4 regions of the Neobacillus camarae genome follow, and region 4 is predicted to be linked to each of the others. Evidence: predicted binding sites of a transcription regulator. Region 4 holds the regulator's gene; each other region holds the start of a gene.

Region 1 (4,238 bases), on a different contig from region 4:
AGAGCATCCTTTAATAGCGGATGCAAATTTTCCGGCATTGGCACGGTTTGAGCCTTCGTTTCCGGAATGGTATGCCATGTCACAATATTGTCTTTAAACATTTCGCTGGATTTCAATTCTTGGATTATTTCTTGAAGGTTTTTTCTCAATTTCATGAATCTCACCCCATGCCTTTATTTTAGCGAATAAACGTTCGTGAAAAAAGAGCAATTACTGGTTTTTGGTAAAAAAATCATCGGTATTATTTACCAGGGGTATAATGGGCAGGGTTAACGATGAAATGCATAGAAAATAAAAACGCCGCAGCTGGTGTGCTGCGGTGTTTTTATAAACTGGTTGCAACGGTTCGATTACAAGGAAAGCATTTCTTGCATGTCCTCTTGGGCAGTGCCAATTAGTTTTAGATTAAACTTATCCTGAAGGACTTTTAATACACCTTCAGAGATAAATTCAGGTGGTTTTGGCCCGATACGGATATCTTGGATTCCAAGGCTGAATAATCCTAAAAGAATCGCTACCGCCTTTTGTTCAAACCATGACAACACAATGCTGACAGGCAGCTCATTCACTTCACATCCAAATGCATCAGCTAATGCCATGGCAATTTTGACTGTCGAAACGGAATTGTTGCATTGTCCCAAATCGATATAACGCGGAATATCTGTTCCTGGAACCACCCCATAGTCAACGTCGTTGAACCTGAATTTACCACAGGAAGTGGTCAATATAACGGCTTCAGGAGGCAATGAAGTCGCAAGCTCACGGTAGTACTCCCCTCCTTTTCCAGGAGCGTCACACCCAGCAATCACAAAAAACCGTTTGATTTTTCCAGCTTTCACAGCATCAATCACCTCAGGAGCCAATCCAAGGACGGTTTCATGATGGAAGCCTGTAAGCAATGTTTCATCTGATTCAATATGTGCTTCAGGGAGTTCTAAAGCCCTTTCAATTAATGGAGTGAAATCATCATTCACTATCTTTTGAACATTTTCAAGGCCAGCCACTTCATAAGAGAACATCCGGTCAGCATAGGTTCCCTTGATAGGCATAACGCAGTTTGTAGTGGCCAATATCGCTCCCGGGAACTTTTCGAAGAGTCGGCGCTGGTCATACCATGCTTTTCCGATATTACCCTTTAAATGGGAATATTTCTTCAATACCGGATAACCATGAGCAGGAAGCATCTCGGAATGGGTATAGATATTGATGCCTTTGCCTTCTGTTTGTTTTAGTAATTCCTCCAGGGCAAATAAATTGTGCCCTGTGACAACAATGCTTTTGCCTTCAATTTTATTTTGGCTGACACGGATAGGCTGCGGAATTCCCAAGCGTTCCGTATGGGCTTTATCCAATAGCTCCATCACGCGTACAGCTGATTGCCCTACTTTCATTGCCATGTCAATATGCTCTTGGAGATTAAAATTGGAATTGGTTAGTGTCATATAAAGCGCTTCATGAGTTACCGTATCGACAAATGGATCCGTGCATCCCAACTGATTGGCATGGGTACGGTAGGCAGCAATTCCCTTTAATCCGAAAATAATAGTGTCTTGTAAGCTGGCTATAGTTTCATCTTTTCCACAGACACCAATTACTTTACAACCGCCGGTTGGTGTTTGTTCACATTGATAACAGAACATGGCATTCCCTCTCTCTCGTAAATTCTTCCAACAAAAGCATACCTTTTCTGCTGAGATCATTTATGTGATAAACGTCACACCAAATTAAGTGTTCATATTATTGTCAAGATTCCGTATGTCCTCGTAACCTGATTGGGTGTCCCGGCATATATTATGGTGTGAATTTTGAAAGTGGGGGAAAGAGCATGTCAACTAATCTTCCAAGCGACAAAAATAGTGGAAAGAAACCATTTCCTGAGCCTTTTGGTGATTTTTTCAAATCTATCAACCAGATATTTAATGAACAGCCTGTAAGAGGTTTTCTGCAATCCATTGACGAGTTTTTTAATACCCCATTCCCATTCGAGCCAGGATTCCATGTAAACACCGAGGAAACAGAAAACGAATATATCGTATCGGCCGAACTCCCCGGCGTTAAAAAGGAACAAATCAATTTACACACTTCGGGTAATTCCTTAACTATATCCATCGAAAATAAGGTACTTGAAACGACTGAAGACGAACGCAGCCAAATTTACCGTCGCAAATATACACACAAACAGTCTTCACGTACAATTGTTTTGCCGATTACAGTTAAGGAAGAGAAAATCAAAGCTTCTTATCGCGACGGCCTATTACAAATCCGCATTCCCCGCGAAAAAGGAAACGTGATCCAAATAGAAGACGAATAGGGAATGCTCCTAGAAATGTAAAAAGACGGCTAAGTATTAGCCGTCTCAGATTGTCGAGAAAGGGTATCTTTCTCGGCAATTTTTTATATTGTCGAAGTCTAACCACCAGATTTTTCATTAAATATTGTGCCTGCTCAAAGTCCTGTTGATTTCCGCTCCAGGTGCTTCGCGGACCTTAGGGTGCCGGGGAGTCTCCTCGGCGCTTAGGCGCCTGCGGGGTCTCCCCTGCCCCGTACTCCCGCAGGAGTCTTCGCACCTTCCGCTCCAATCAACAGGGGAAAATAACTTTAAGTATTGCCACACACATTTTCCAGCTTGGTTAAGTGGTTGGCAAGCTTTTTCATGTTCTGGCAGGCGGCAGTAAGAAGAGCCTGTTCGCTCGCCTTCTTTAATCCCCGTAACCGACAGTAGCGAAGCCCATGCAGCTCTTTTGAGTCTGCGAAGCTTCGCTCAATTTTTTCCTTCCTAAATTTATAAAGCATTTTTCCCGATTTAGATAAGCGATTTAATCTTACCTTTTCTTTGTGCTCCTCCCAAACATGTCGTGTTACGACTTTTACCTTATTTTTTGAACGCGTCCATTGGGATAGAAGCGGGCAGTTCACACATTTCTTTGAATCAAACTTGTATTCTCTATAACCCTCACGGGTTGTTGTTTTGTACATTAACTCTTGGCTATTGGGACAAACGTACAGATCATGGTCCTTGTCGTATGTAAATCTCCATTTAGGGAATAAGCCGGTAGTAGGGTGATATCTCCTATGGGCAATTACCCCAAAGATTTTCCGATCAGAAAGTCCCCTACAAATAGGGCTAGTAAGATAACCAGAATCTAATGCAACGGCTTCTACTTTAAATCCAAATCGCTAGACCTGACGGTCCAAACGATTCAGATATGGAACAGAATCATGAACATTTCCAGGTGTAACATAAACATCGGTAATGATATTAAGCTTCATGTCTGTAGTTCGGTGATCAAGATAACAGAACATTTCTTGCTTGTTTTCACGGGACATAAATCCACATTCAGGGTCTGTTGTACTAACGCGAATTTCTTTAGTCTCTTTCACTTCCTCTCTTTCCTTTAATGGCTTTTTTCCATGATTAACTCTATCCTCCTCAACTGCTTTGTTTAAATCATCAAAATATTCGCGAGTCTCTACTTCGACCTCTTTCTTTGAAAACTTGTTCTTATTTGCGTTTGCCTTTAAATGAGTAGAATCCGTAAATAAAACACGACCACCAACCATTTTGTGGTTCATTGCCTGTAGAACAATTTCATCAAAAATCTCCTGAAAAATATCTGTATCTTTAAAACGATGTTGGCGATTCCAACTGATTGTTGAATGATGGGGCACTGGGTCATGGAATTTCAAACCTAAGAACCAGCGGTAAGCGATATTCATTTTTATTTCTCTTTCTAATTGTCGCCCGGAACGAATGCCGTATATATATCCAATAAACATCATTTTAAAAAGAATAAGTGGATCAGAGGGGCGGCCATTATCATCACTATAATAAGGACGTACTTTTTCTAGAAGAAACGAGAAATTAATATATTTATCAATTAAACGAAGAAGGTGATTGTCTGGAACCATTTCATCTATAGATACAAATTCATATTCGTTTTGAGAGGACTCTTTAGGTTTGAACATTAGGTTTCACCACTTTATTAATAATTTTGTTAATCATATTATAACAAATTAACGCGGTGAATTGTTAAAGTTAATGAACAAAATAAAGTACTGTCGAAGGTTTTTCGACAGCCTGAGACGGCTAAGTATTAGCCGTCTTTTTATGCTTTGGCTCTGTTAAACGATAATGTTAATTTTTTTAACTCTGTTGATTGGAGCAGATGAGCTCGAATCCTGCGGGAGTAAGGGGCTGGGGAGAGACCCCGCAGGCGCTTTAAGCGCCGAGGAGGCTC
Region 2 (4,238 bases), 120 kb from region 4:
ATCCTTGTTATCGTCTGCACCATTGTGATCACTCTCCGACCTTAATTGTATGCTTGCTATAGTATTTATCTTTAATTTCTTCGTTTTCAATTGCTTCGGTCCAAGGCTCGTTATATTTTTTCAACGTTTGATCCATCCGCTCGTTTAGAGCTTCCACTGTTTTTCGATCACCCAGAACTTGTCTCACATGATCCAACCCGACACGTTCGAGCCATTTGGAAGTACGCTCTAAATAGTTGGCCGTTTCACGGTAATATTGCAGGTAGGCACTGGTGATTTCCATGACTTCCTCTTGGGTTTTAACAGTCGTTAGCAAATCGCCGGCACGGAGATCCACCCCGCCGTTTCCTGCCACATAAATCTCCCAGCCGCCGTCGACGCCAACGAAGCCGATGTCCTTAATTCCGGCCTCGGAACAGTTTCTTGGGCAGGCAGATACACCCATTTTCACTTTATGCGGAGTATCCAGACGCTCGAACTTCTTCTCAAGTTCAATGCCGAGTGCCATGGAATCCTGTGTGCCATAGCGGCAGAATTGCGCGCCGACACAAGTTTTAACTGTCCTTAATGTTTTACCGTACGCATAACCGGATGGCATGCCGAGGTCTTCCCATACGTCTGGCAGGTCTTCTTTTCTGATGCCGAACAAGCCAATCCGTTGTCCTCCAGTTAATTTTACTAAAGGTACCTCATATTTTTCAGCTACTTCAGCAATTTTTTTCAAATCTGCTGCGGTAGTCACGCCGCCGTACATTCTTGGCACAACGGAATAAGTTCCGTCCTTCTGGATGTTGGCATGCATTTTTTCATTGACCAGACGGGAATCGCGGTCGTCCTTGTACTCATCCATGTGAATCATGCCGAGATAGTAGTTAATCGCCGGACGGCATTTGGTGCAGCCTTCCTCGTTGTTCCACTCCAGCACATTCATGACTTCTTTGACGCTGGTTAAACCTTTTGCCTTAATTTCAGCCACTAATTCTTCACGGCTTAATGTCGTACAGCCGCAAATGCTTGTCTTTTGTGCAGCCGCTGCATCAAATTGGTCGCCAAGGGTATGGGCGAGAATCTGGTTAACCAATGGCTTGCATCGTCCGCAAGAGCGGCCGGCATTGGTGCAATGGCTCACTTGGTCGAGCGTAGTCAATCCTTGTGTATGGATGGCTTCGACAATTGTACCTTTGGTCACGCCGTTACAGCCGCAGACCAGTTCGTCATTTGGCATGGAGGCAATATCGTCCGTTTCTTCCGTGTTATTGCCCATTTGGAAAACGGAAGTGCCGCTGATGTCTTCTTTTTTCGAAAGCAAACGGTACAACCTTGTGCTATCCTTTGTATCTCCATAAAGGACAATCCCGACAATCCGGTTGTCTCTTGTTAAAACTTTCTTATAAACTCCCTCAAACTCATTATAAATCATGATGGATTTGGTGGAGGTACCATCTTCAAAAATTTCTCCTGCGGAATAAAGGTCAACTCCGGCCACTTTTAACTGGGTTCCCGTAACAGAACCTTCATAAGGTTCTCCTACCTTTCCGCAAATCCGGCTGGCCAGCGCCTTGCCTTGCTCATACAAAGGCGCGACCAAACCATAGACGATTTCCCGGTGCTCAGCACATTCTCCGACGGCATATACATGCGGCACACTTGTTTCTAAAAAGTCGTTGACGACGATGCCGCGGTTAACGTAAATGCCGCTGTTTCTTGCTACTTCCACATTTGATTTAATGCCAATCGCCATCACCACTAGGTCTGCTTCCACTTCTGAACCGTCCTTGAACCGTAAGCCAGTGACACGCTCGTCGCCCAAGATTTCGACAGTTTCTTTTTCCATCAAGAAGTTCATGCCTTGACCTTCCAGTTCTGTCTTCAACATGGTGGAGGCAATGGGGTCAAGCTGTCTTTCCATCAGATGCGGCATTAAATGCACAACATCGACCTGCATGCCCAAGTTTAACAGCCCCCTTGCTGCCTCCAAACCGAGCAGCCCGCCGCCAATGACCACAGCCTTTTTGTAGTGATTGGCTGACTTGATCATCATTTCACAATCTTGGATGTCTCGAAATCCAGTGACGCCTTGCTTGTCCGCACCAGGAATTGGCAGGATAAACGATTTGGATCCAGTGGCAATGATTAACTCATCGTAAGCGACTTCGCGGCCTTGATCACTGATGACCGTCTTGGATTCGACATCCATTTTCACCACGGATTCACCTGTGTACAAATGAATATTGTTCTCTTTGTACCAGTCCAAGGGGTTAATAATGATTTCCTCAAAGCTTGTATCGCCTTGTAGGATGTTTGATAGTTTAATTCGGTTATAGTTTGGATGTGGTTCTTGTCCAAAAATGGTGATTTCAAATTGTTCTTGTTCCAGCTTTAAGATTTCCTCTATGGTTCTTACACCAGCCATACCGTTTCCAATCATCACTAATTTTTTCATGCTGGTTCACTCCTTTATATATAATCACGTCATTGTCATTTAATTGGTTTTCTCTATAGCTATATTGTAATCTCACATGACCGATAAAATTGTGACGTTCGTCACTTTTTTGCACTATGTGTGACTGGTTTCACATTATTGTCAAAAACCATTTTTTGCTAGATAATTAGACCTACTGGGTTAATTTGTATAATGAGGTGATTTATGGAGAAAAAGATGACTCAACGGCAGTACGACTTAGATTGGATAAGGGTACTGGCCACACTTGCCGTATTTCTATATCACTGCTCGATGTTTTTCAATCCCTGGCCGTGGCATGTAAAAAATAATCAGCTGGACCATTCTGGTATTTTGGTATTTTCACTTTTTACAAGTTCTTGGATTATGCCCCTCTTTTTTGCTGTATCAGGAATCAGTGTTGTCTATACCCTGCAAAAACGGCCGGCCGATGCCTATTTTAAGGAGCGGTGCATAAGGCTTGGGGTGCCTTTGTTGTTGGGGGTGTTTATTTTGTCCCCGCCACAGGTTTTTATCGAGAGATTGACTCACAACCAATTTAGCGGGTCCTTCTTGGAATTTATCCCCCATTATTTTGACGGGGTTTATTTAAGTATCGGAGGAACTGGAAATTTCGCCTTTATCGGCTTACATCTATGGTACTTGCTAGTGCTTCTGATCTATTCTTTTCTTACTTTTCCTTTATTTAAAAAAATAAACAGGCAACGCCGTTTTAAGCCGCTTCATCTGTTCGTTCTGCCCTTGTTTCTTGTTCTCATCGGCCCTATTAAAACAGTGAACCTTGGCGGATGGGACTTGCTTTTTTATCTGGTTTTCTTTGTTTATGGGTACTATTTTTTCTCAGACAGCGAATTTAAAACGGTTGTTAAAAAGACCATCCCAGTTCATTTTAGTCTCGCGATCGTGACTTCTATTGTGTACATCTCCTGGTTTATGATGGGGAGTCCAAAACCTGGCTCCTACGCAGATATCATCTTTTATGCCATTCGAACGGTCAATTGCTGGAGTTGGATATTATGCATCTTTTATCTTGCCGGTCGGTATTTAACGGCTTCAAACCGTTTCTTGGTCTATGGCAGCGAGGCATCTATGCCGTTCTACGTCATCCACCAGCCGGTCATTGTGCTGCTTGGGTTTGGATTTTATGATTCATCGTTACCGGTGGCAGGAAAGGCACTGTTTTTAATCGGGGCCTCTTTTTCCATCATTATGATTTGCTATCATCTAGGGATTCGGCGGACAAAATTTATTCGGGTACTCTTCGGTATGAGAGCCAAAAATGGCCGAAAATTGGTTACTCACGCCGTTGGAGTGACAAGAAGAGGTTTCCATAAATAATGGTAGATTATTTTTGATGGTGCAATTATACTTTTAACACCAAACTATCATTCTATAGGGTGTGGTTTGGGCAGGGATGCTTTTTGTGGCAGGTCCATACATCACAATGAGATTTCGGTTCGCAGGGTTTTTGGTAAAAGGCTGCCCATTTCTTAATAGGATTTGGGTATATGGTGATAGATTTAGTCGTAATTTCCCATCACTGCTCTGAAGCTGATGGTCAAAGTAATCTACCTTAACATTTTGATAGGGGCTTTCCTTCACTATTATAAGGGCTTGGTATTGCGTCGGATAGATGAGCGGAACGGGTGCATTCCCATCATAGTAACCAGTCACATTATCCCCCACAGCCACCACTTCATGGTTTAGAAAGTAAGTGTCAGGAGAAACCACGAAATTCACAAGTGCTCCTAATCCGTTCTCTACAGACATTAATTGA
Region 3 (4,238 bases), on a different contig from region 4:
TCATGAAGGAAATGAAAAAGTTGTTAACCGAAATCGAGGAGGATCCTCATGATATTACTATCTATTTTGATGGAGGATTTCAAAAGGAAACCAATCAGGCAGGATTGGGCGTGGTGGCGTTTTTTAAGCAAGGGAAGAAGAAATACCGGATCCGGGCCAATCAACTTTTTGAGGAAATGGAAACGAATAATGAAGCGGAATATGCGGCATTTTATTTTTCATTAAATATCCTTGAGGAATTGGGAGTTCATCATTTAACTTGTGAATTCAAGGGTGATTCTCAGGTTGTGTTAAAACAGCTTGAGGGGGAATGGCCGTGTTATGAAGAAACTTTAAACAGTTGGCTTGACCGGATTGAAGAAAAAATGAAATCACTTAACATAAAACCCAAGTACACCGTTATTCCAAGAAACGATAATAAAGAAGCTGATAGGCTGGCTACTCAGGCTTTACAGGGGAAAGAGATATTTTCAAAAACGATTATATTGTAGGCAGCGCCTGATAAGGCTTCAATTAGAAACGAATGATTTGGATCTGTTCAATCTGTTGGCATAGGGGGTAAAAGATTACGTGAATTATGCAGAAAGAAAGGGACTGGTTAACCAAGTTGAAACCTTAATGATGCAATATTGTGATGGCTGTTTTTTACATAGCCACATAAAAAGGGAGAGCGGGCGGAGGGCGGCACATCGGTTTTGCATTTCCCAATGCACAATTGGCGAAAAAATTCAACAATGTGGAAAAAAACTATCTTAAATTAAAAAGGCTGACGAAATGTCAGCCTTAAGTCATTATTAGTCATTTATGAATTATAGTTTTGTAACGTTTGCAGCTTGAGGTCCACGGTTTCCTTCAACGATTTCGAAAGAAACTTCTTGGCCTTCTTCAAGGGATTTATAACCATCACCTTGAATTGCACTGAAATGTACGAATACATCGTCGCCGCCTTCAACTTCGATAAAACCAAAGCCTTTTTCATTGTTAAACCATTTTACTTTACCAGTTTGCATGTGCTCTTTTCCTCCTAAGCCTTTCAAGACACCATTGTGTCAAAGATAAATATTACCATGTAACAAATGACCAAAGCAAAAGCTAATGTATTCGATTACATGATGAATTAAATATACAATAACGGAATTAGACAGTCAAGGTGAGACGATTGTTTTCGTGGAAAAGTAATATAACGGACAAAATCAAAAAATGTTTTGTGGCCCATAACATAAAACAACTTATATGACATATTATTTATTATTAATATTATAAGTATTGGGGTGGGACAATGTTCCGTTTTTCCATTGAAAATGAGGAATGGATTTTAAGATTCTCACCACAGATTGTGATGGAAGAAGCAGAGAAGCAAGCGGTCCTAATGGCTCTGCTTCACATCGGAGGCGATCTTAAGACTTTTTCGCATGGCAGTGCCTTTATCATGTTTACAAAAAAAATCGGTGCCATTATTTTTGATGTTGAAAGGATTCCTTCTTTGATTTTAACCGTATCCAATATCATTCCAAAAGAAAATTGGTACCAGGAGGACTCTTACGTTTGGTGAATTTCAAGGTGATATTCTGATATAAGGGACTGTCCGTTCGGATAGTCCTTGTTGTGGCTAATAAACACTAGGAATAATTTCATACATAAGACACAAATTCGTCACAATTATTTCCATTCGTATTGGTTAAATTTGATAATATATAAGTGAGAAAAATCACAATTCAAGAATAGTATTCAGACATGCCTTACATACCATACCTATTTTTTTAAATCTATTTGTGAAATTGTGAGCAAAGTAACGTAAACACCATGTTTATATTAAAAAAGGAGGAGTTTAAGTGGATCCGGTTTTTTTGGCAAGAACCCAATTTGCCGCAACAACTATTTTCCATTTCTTCTTTGTTCCGCTTTCCATAGGCCTTGTGCTGATGGTTGCGGTCATGGAAACATTCTACGTGGTTAAAAAAGATGAACTCTACAAAAAAATGGCAAAGTTTTGGGGGCATCTGTTTTTAATTAATTTTGCGGTGGGGGTAGTAACAGGGATTATCCAGGAATTCCAGTTTGGTATGAACTGGTCTGACTATTCCAGATTTGTAGGGGATGTTTTTGGTGCCCCGTTGGCCATTGAAGCGTTGCTTGCCTTTTTTATGGAATCAACCTTTATTGGAATTTGGATTTTTGGCTGGGAGCGTATATCGAAAAAGCTGCATTTGGCGTGTATTTGGCTTGTGTCATTAGGAACGACATTGTCGGCTGTATGGATTCTGACCGCCAACTCATTTATGCAAGTTCCTGTCGGCTTTTCGATAAAAAATGGACGTGCGGAAATGAATGATTTTCTCGCTTTGATTACTAATGGCCAGTTGTTCGTGGAATTCCCGCACGTGATTACTGGAGCCATTTGCACCGGTGCCTTCTTCGTGGCGGGTATCAGTGCCTACAATCTGCTAAGAAAACGACATTTGGTTTTCTACAGAAAATCAATGAAAATGGCCATGATTTTCGGACTCATTGGAAGCATCGGTGTTGCGCTTAGCGGACACTCCCAGGCACAATATCTTGTCAAAACGCAGCCTATGAAAATGGCGGCGGCAGAGGGGATTTGGGAGAATACAGCAGATCCAGCTCCATGGTCGGCATTGGCAATTATTGACTCGAAAAATCATGAAAATACATTTGAACTAAATATACCCTATGCTTTAAGCTTTTTATCTTATTCAAAATTTGAAGGAAGTTTGAAAGGGATGAAAACCCTGCAGCAAGAATACAAGGCTAAATACGATTCTGTTGTAGGCGAAGGGACAAATTATATACCGCCGGTCAAAACTACCTATTGGAGCTTCCGGTTAATGATTGGTTTTGGGATGCTGATGATCCTTCTCCCTATTATTGGTCTATTCCAGTTAAGAAGAGGCCGTCTGGAAAAAAGCGCATTATTGTTAAAATTCTTTCTTCCTGGGATTGCGTTTCCGTTTTTGGCGAACACATTTGGCTGGATTATGACCGAAGTGGGACGCCAGCCTTGGACGGTGTTTGGTCTAATGACAACAGCTGATGCCGTGTCACCGAATGTCCCTGCCGGCATGGTACTATTTTCAACTATTTTGTACCTTGTTGTCTTTACCATTCTATTTGGGGTAATGGTTTACTTAATGGTTCGTGAAGTGAAAAAGGGTCCAGATCAACTGTCCGAGCATGGAGAACATCTATCCACGGATCCATTTAAGGTAGGTGCTTAAGATGGAATTAAGCGAATTATGGTTTGTATTAATTGCTATTGTGTTTATAGGATTCTTTTTTCTTGAGGGCTTTGATTTCGGGGTGGGCATGTCATCAAGGTTTTTGGCTCGAAATCAGTCGGAACGGACCGTATTGGTTAACACGATAGGCCCTTTTTGGGATGCAAATGAAGTATGGCTCTTGACAGGTGGCGGAGCAATCTTCGCGGCTTTTCCTAACTGGTATGCGACTATGTTCAGCGGCTATTACTTACCCTTGTTTGTTGTCCTGCTTTGCCTGATCGGACGGGGGGTATCGTTTGAATTCCGCCGCAAGGTTGAAAATCCACGTTGGACTAACATTTGGGATTGGGTCATTTTTATCAGCAGTTTGCTGCCGCCGTTCTTGTTGGGTGTCTTGTTCACAAGCATGTTACGAGGAATGCCCATCCAAGAGGATATGAACATGTCGGCTGGATTTTCAGACTTTATTAACATCTACTCCTTATGGGGCGGGGTCACTGTAACGCTTCTCTGTTTCTTGCATGGATTGCATTTCCTTACCTTAAAGACAGCCGGGGAAATCAGAAAGCGTGCCGCAAAGTTAGCGAAAAAAATTAACTTGGCCGTATTGGGTTCGCTCGTGGTGTTTGTCGGGTTATCCTGGTCCATGACCGACATCTTTCAAGTCAGGCTGGTTCCCGAACTAATTATCGTGGTGTTAATTGTGTTTGCCTACGGTGCCGGCTTTTATGCTGTGTCAACAAACCGGGAAGGATGGGCGTTTACACTTTCAGGCATGGGCTTGGCATTGACCGTTTCGGCTATTTTTGTCGGGTTATTTCCGCGTGTCATGATTAGCTCAATTAACAAGGCCTTTGACTTAACCGTATACAATGCTTCAAGCGGAGGATATTCCCTAAAAGTCATGACCATTGTAGCATTTACCATATTACCTTTTGTTCTCGGTTATACAGTCTGGAGCTATTATATATTCCGAAAACGGGTAACGGATAAGGAGCA
Region 4 (4,238 bases):
AGGAGAGCGTTTCGATATCCAGATGGTTGGTAGGCTCGTCCAATATTAAAATATCAGGTTTAGTTAAAAGCAGTTTGCCCAAGGCCAACCGGGTCTTTTGGCCGCCGCTCAGGCTGGAGATGATGAGCGACTGGTCATGAAAATTTAGTCCGTGAAGCACGGAACGGATATCGGCCTCAAATTGATAGCCGCCCTGCTCCTTGAAACTCACTTGGAGCAGATCGTACTCTTTAAGGATCCGTTCGTATTTTCCCTGATTGTTGAAAATATCAGGATCGGCCATTTGTTCTTCCAGTCTTCTTAACGACTTTTCCATGGTAAGCAGGTCCTCGAATACAGTCAGCATTTCCTCCCAAATCGACAGGTTCGATTCCAAACCCGTATTTTGTGCTAAATAGCCGATGGAAACATCTTTCGGTTTGATGATTTCCCCGCCGTCATGCGATAGATGGCCGGCAATGATTTTCAGCAATGTCGATTTCCCGGCACCGTTGCGTCCAACAAGGGCAACACGGTCACGGGTTTGTAATTCGAGCTTTATATTCGATAAAATAAGTTCAGCGCCATAATATTTTTCCAGTTGGTTCACTTGTAATAAAATCATATTTTTTCACCTCAATTACCTATAAATAGTGTACCTTATTCCGAAAAGGTCGGCAATAAACGGCGGGTTTTCGGGAATGTGTTTCTTTTGGAAAAAAAAATAAGCGATTTCGTGCAAAGTTTCACAGACAGAATCGTGAAAATATAGTATTATTCCTTTGGGAGGCTTTTTAAATGGCTGAATTTACTCATTTTAATGAAGAAGGCAGGGCAAAGATGGTGGACGTTAGTGATAAGCCGGAAACAGCTCGTACCGCGCTTGCCAACTCCAGCATTACTGTCAGCAAAGAGATTTACCAAAAAGTGACCAATAATGAAATGAAGAAAGGCGATGTCTTGGCAGTTGCCCAGGTAGCAGCTATCATGGCCGCCAAAAAAACATGGGACATTATCCCGATGTGTCACCCGATTCCTCTGACCGGAGTGAATGTTAACTTCTCATGGGAGCAACAGGATGCGGATCAGTATAAATTATCGATACAAACCGAAGTAAAGACCAAAGGAAGCACTGGCGTCGAGATGGAAGCGCTAACAGCTGCGTCGGCCTGTGCTTTAACCGTATATGATATGTGCAAGGCCGTCGATAAAGGGATGGTTATCGGTCCAACCTATTTAGTAAAGAAAACCGGAGGAAAAAACGGAGACTTTATTAGAGAAGAGATAAATCAATTAGAGAGGTGAGGAGTATGGCGAACGAGACAGCAAAAATACCACAGGCAACAGCAAAACGGCTGCCCTTATATTATCGATTTATCCAAAATTTGCATGCCTCCGGAAAACAGAGGGTGTCTTCGGCAGAACTAAGTGAAGCCGTAAAAGTGGACTCAGCAACTATCCGCCGGGATTTCTCCTATTTTGGAGCTTTAGGGAAGAAAGGGTACGGGTATAATGTCAATTATCTCCTGACTTTCTTTCGTAAAACCCTCGATCAGGACGAATTGACCAAGGTTGCCCTAGTTGGGGTCGGTAATCTGGGAACGGCGTTTTTGCATTACAATTTTATGAAAAACAATAATACGAAAATTCAATGTGCATTTGATGTGGATCCGAATAAAATCGGGACTTCCATAGGGGATGTTCCCGTTCACTCCATGGATGATTTGGAAAAATACTTAGTGGAGGAAGATATCCCTGTTATCATATTAACCGTTCCTGCTCCGGTTGCTCAACTAATTACAGACCGGCTGGTGAAAACCAATGTGAAGGGGATATTAAATTTCACACCGGCGCGGTTGAATGTGCCGCCGTCAATCCGGGTTCATCATATCGATTTAGCGGTCGAACTGCAGTCATTGGTTTATTTTTTAAAGCATTATCCAAATGCGAATGAGACAGAGGCAGAGGAAGAATAGGAAAAACAGGCCTTTTTTCGGAAAAGGTCTGTTTTTTTTTTGAAGGCATTGCTCAATATGGCTGTTGATTTCCACTTCAATCAACAGAGTAAAAAAAATCAGTGAACAAAGCATTTTAGAAAGAAATAATCATGCCGCCCTTACCGGCATATGTTCCCATCGTGGCCCCCATGTAGTTCACAATGACTTCTTTTGGATGGAATCTCTCGATAAGCTCTTGCTTAATCGCTTCGGCTTCTTCTGTGTTTCCGGTATGGGTAATCCCGAATACGGTATGGGAGAAATCGCTGCTTTGCTCTTGGATGAGCTCCATCGTCCGGTTGTGAAACCGTTTCTTGCCTCTAACCTTCTCTTTGATTTCCACTTTTCCACCCTCGACTCTTTCTAAAATCACTTTGATATTCAGAATCTTGGCTAACGAGCCTTGGAATTTGCTGAGGCGGCCGCCCTTAACGATATTTTCCAACGTATCTAAAAGGACCAGGATGGTCATTTTTTCACGATAATCGGTAAGCTCCTTCAGGATTTCGTCCATTGTCCGTCCTTGACGGGCGAGTTCCGCGGCGCGGATAAGTTGCAATCCATGTCCTAGCGATCCGGCAAGAGTATCAAACACCGTGACGTTCGCATCTGACAGGTCTTTGCCAAGCGAGGCGGATTGATAGGTACCGCTCAGGCCGGATGAGATGGTCAGGCAAAGCAGCTGGTCATCACTGTTGAATCGGCTAAAGGTTTCAGCAAACAAGGCTGGTGAAGGCTGAGAAGTTTTTGGCAGCTCATTGGAGTTGAACATTTTTGTAAAAAACTCATCCGGTGTCAGGTCGACCCCTTCCGAATAGGTTTCGTTGTTGATCATGATGGTCAACGGGACCACAGTGATATTGTATTTTTCGATTAAATGTTTCGGCAAATCAGCCGAGCTATCGGTGATAATTTTGATCATAGAGACCCCGTCCTTAACTTTGTATCTTTTATTTAAGTATAACAGTTAGTAGGATTGTATGTATTTTTTAAAATTTGAGCGATAAGTTTTTCTATACAAAATAGGGGGAAATGATTAAAATATATATAAACCTATAAAACAAATAAGAAAGGTCGGGATTAAAATGGCAGAAGCAGTTCGTTCAATCCCACGTCCGCTTGTGAAAACCAATCAGTGGGTGATTGTGATTAGTGTTCTCTTAACCTGGGTGACTGGTTATGAGTGGATTTTGTTGATCCCATTTACTGCAGGAATACTTGGTCTTTTATTCGGATTTAATCCGGTTATGCAAATAGCAAAGCTTTTTTTGAAGAAGGATCCCAAATCCTATATTCCGGAGGACTGGGAGCAGCAGCAGTTTAACCAAAAGATTGCCGTGTCTTGTCTCGGGATAGGATTTCTCAGTTTTGTGCTGGGCTGGACTACACTCGGTTATGTGTTTTCAGCGCTGGTGATGATTGCTGCATTTGTCGCTATCCTGGGATTTTGCATCGGCTGTTTTATTCACTACCAATGGAGACAATACCAGTATCGCAGAACCCAGCAACAATAGAGAGAATTTAGGAAGAGAGCTGTTTTTATGCAGCTCCTTTTTTAATGGCGAGCTGATCAGTCCTAATTATGTCATGAGGACAGGAAATAAAGAAATAAACAGGATGTTGTCCTCATGGAGCCGTCATGAGGACAGAAAAGGCAGTAATGAACGTAGTTTTGTCCTCATAAAGCCATCATGAGGACAAGAATCACGGAAATCAGCAAGTTTTGTCTTCATGAACCGCCCAGAACCTTACTATAAAGAAAATTCCCCATCCTGTTAAACCCCATCTTCATTCCTCACATTGACGTCTACCCTTTTCCCAGCTTAAAATAAAACTGAATATTTGTAAAATTTCCCAATAAGAAGGAGTGACATTCAATGAACATCGCTTCCCAGGACGCTGCCACAAGAGGAGCCAATTCTTATAGCTTTGATGAATTCCTCGAAAAGCGTGCCAGCCTTGACTGGTACCGGGACGAGCCATTCTTACAGAAAGCCGTCAAAAAATTCGCCGCATCCCAGTACGAAGATATCCATAAAACCCTGCAAACTTTCTCCCCAACTGTATCAACCAAATGGAATCAATTGGCCGAACGAATTGCCCGCCCTGAAGTCCGTCCCTACATGCTTCACTACGACGCGTTTAACCACCGGATTGATCGAATCGTCCGGCCGATGGAAACCCTTCAACTCGAACAAGGAATATTTGGAGAAGGCCTGTTTTCAAGCAAAAGGCATCCTTGGGAAAGCTTTGTCAAAAGAA

What was found. The regulator Rex, encoded in region 4, represses fermentation and respiration genes when NADH is low (regulators of the CRP and FNR family bind a similar motif). The targets are predictions, from matches to a motif close to TTGTGAAATATTTCACAA.
Region 1: hcp (hydroxylamine reductase) is a predicted target of Rex. The motif match lies at 1,703-1,720, and genes of this name have one in related genera.
Region 2: nirB (nitrite reductase large subunit NirB) is a predicted target of Rex. The motif match lies at 2,562-2,579, and genes of this name have one in related genera.
Region 3: ACY8D0_RS18475 (cytochrome ubiquinol oxidase subunit I) is a predicted target of Rex. The motif match lies at 1,697-1,714, and genes of this name have one in related genera.

The regions. Positions count from the first base shown of each region.
Region 1 is NZ_JBUCKX010000003.1:679,701-683,938, forward strand. Features, by position in the region: gene ACY8D0_RS18620 (DEAD/DEAH box helicase) at 1-155, opposite strand, end outside; gene hcp (hydroxylamine reductase) at 351-1,640, opposite strand; gene ACY8D0_RS18630 (Hsp20/alpha crystallin family protein) at 1,826-2,311, shown strand; partial or broken gene ACY8D0_RS18635 (IS1182 family transposase) at 2,599-3,966, opposite strand.
Region 2 is NZ_JBUCKX010000004.1:294,218-298,455, reverse strand. Features, by position in the region: gene nirD (nitrite reductase small subunit NirD) at 1-23, opposite strand, end outside; gene nirB (nitrite reductase large subunit NirB) at 29-2,443, opposite strand; gene ACY8D0_RS22900 (acyltransferase family protein) at 2,648-3,799, shown strand; gene ACY8D0_RS22895 (hypothetical protein) at 3,833-4,238, opposite strand, start outside.
Region 3 is NZ_JBUCKX010000003.1:646,967-651,204, reverse strand. Features, by position in the region: gene ACY8D0_RS18495 (reverse transcriptase-like protein) at 1-491, shown strand, start outside; gene ACY8D0_RS18490 (zinc-finger domain-containing protein) at 571-756, shown strand; gene cspD (cold-shock protein CspD) at 810-1,010, opposite strand; gene ACY8D0_RS18480 (hypothetical protein) at 1,280-1,552, shown strand; gene ACY8D0_RS18475 (cytochrome ubiquinol oxidase subunit I) at 1,833-3,236, shown strand; gene cydB (cytochrome d ubiquinol oxidase subunit II) at 3,238-4,238, shown strand, end outside.
Region 4 is NZ_JBUCKX010000004.1:171,317-175,554, forward strand. Features, by position in the region: gene ACY8D0_RS22250 (ABC-F family ATP-binding cassette domain-containing protein) at 1-604, opposite strand, end outside; gene moaC (cyclic pyranopterin monophosphate synthase MoaC) at 778-1,284, shown strand; gene ACY8D0_RS22260 (redox-sensing transcriptional repressor Rex) at 1,290-1,955, shown strand; gene ACY8D0_RS22265 (DegV family protein) at 2,071-2,898, opposite strand; gene ACY8D0_RS22270 (DUF4395 domain-containing protein) at 3,062-3,490, shown strand; gene ACY8D0_RS22275 (acyl-CoA dehydrogenase family protein) at 3,854-4,238, shown strand, end outside.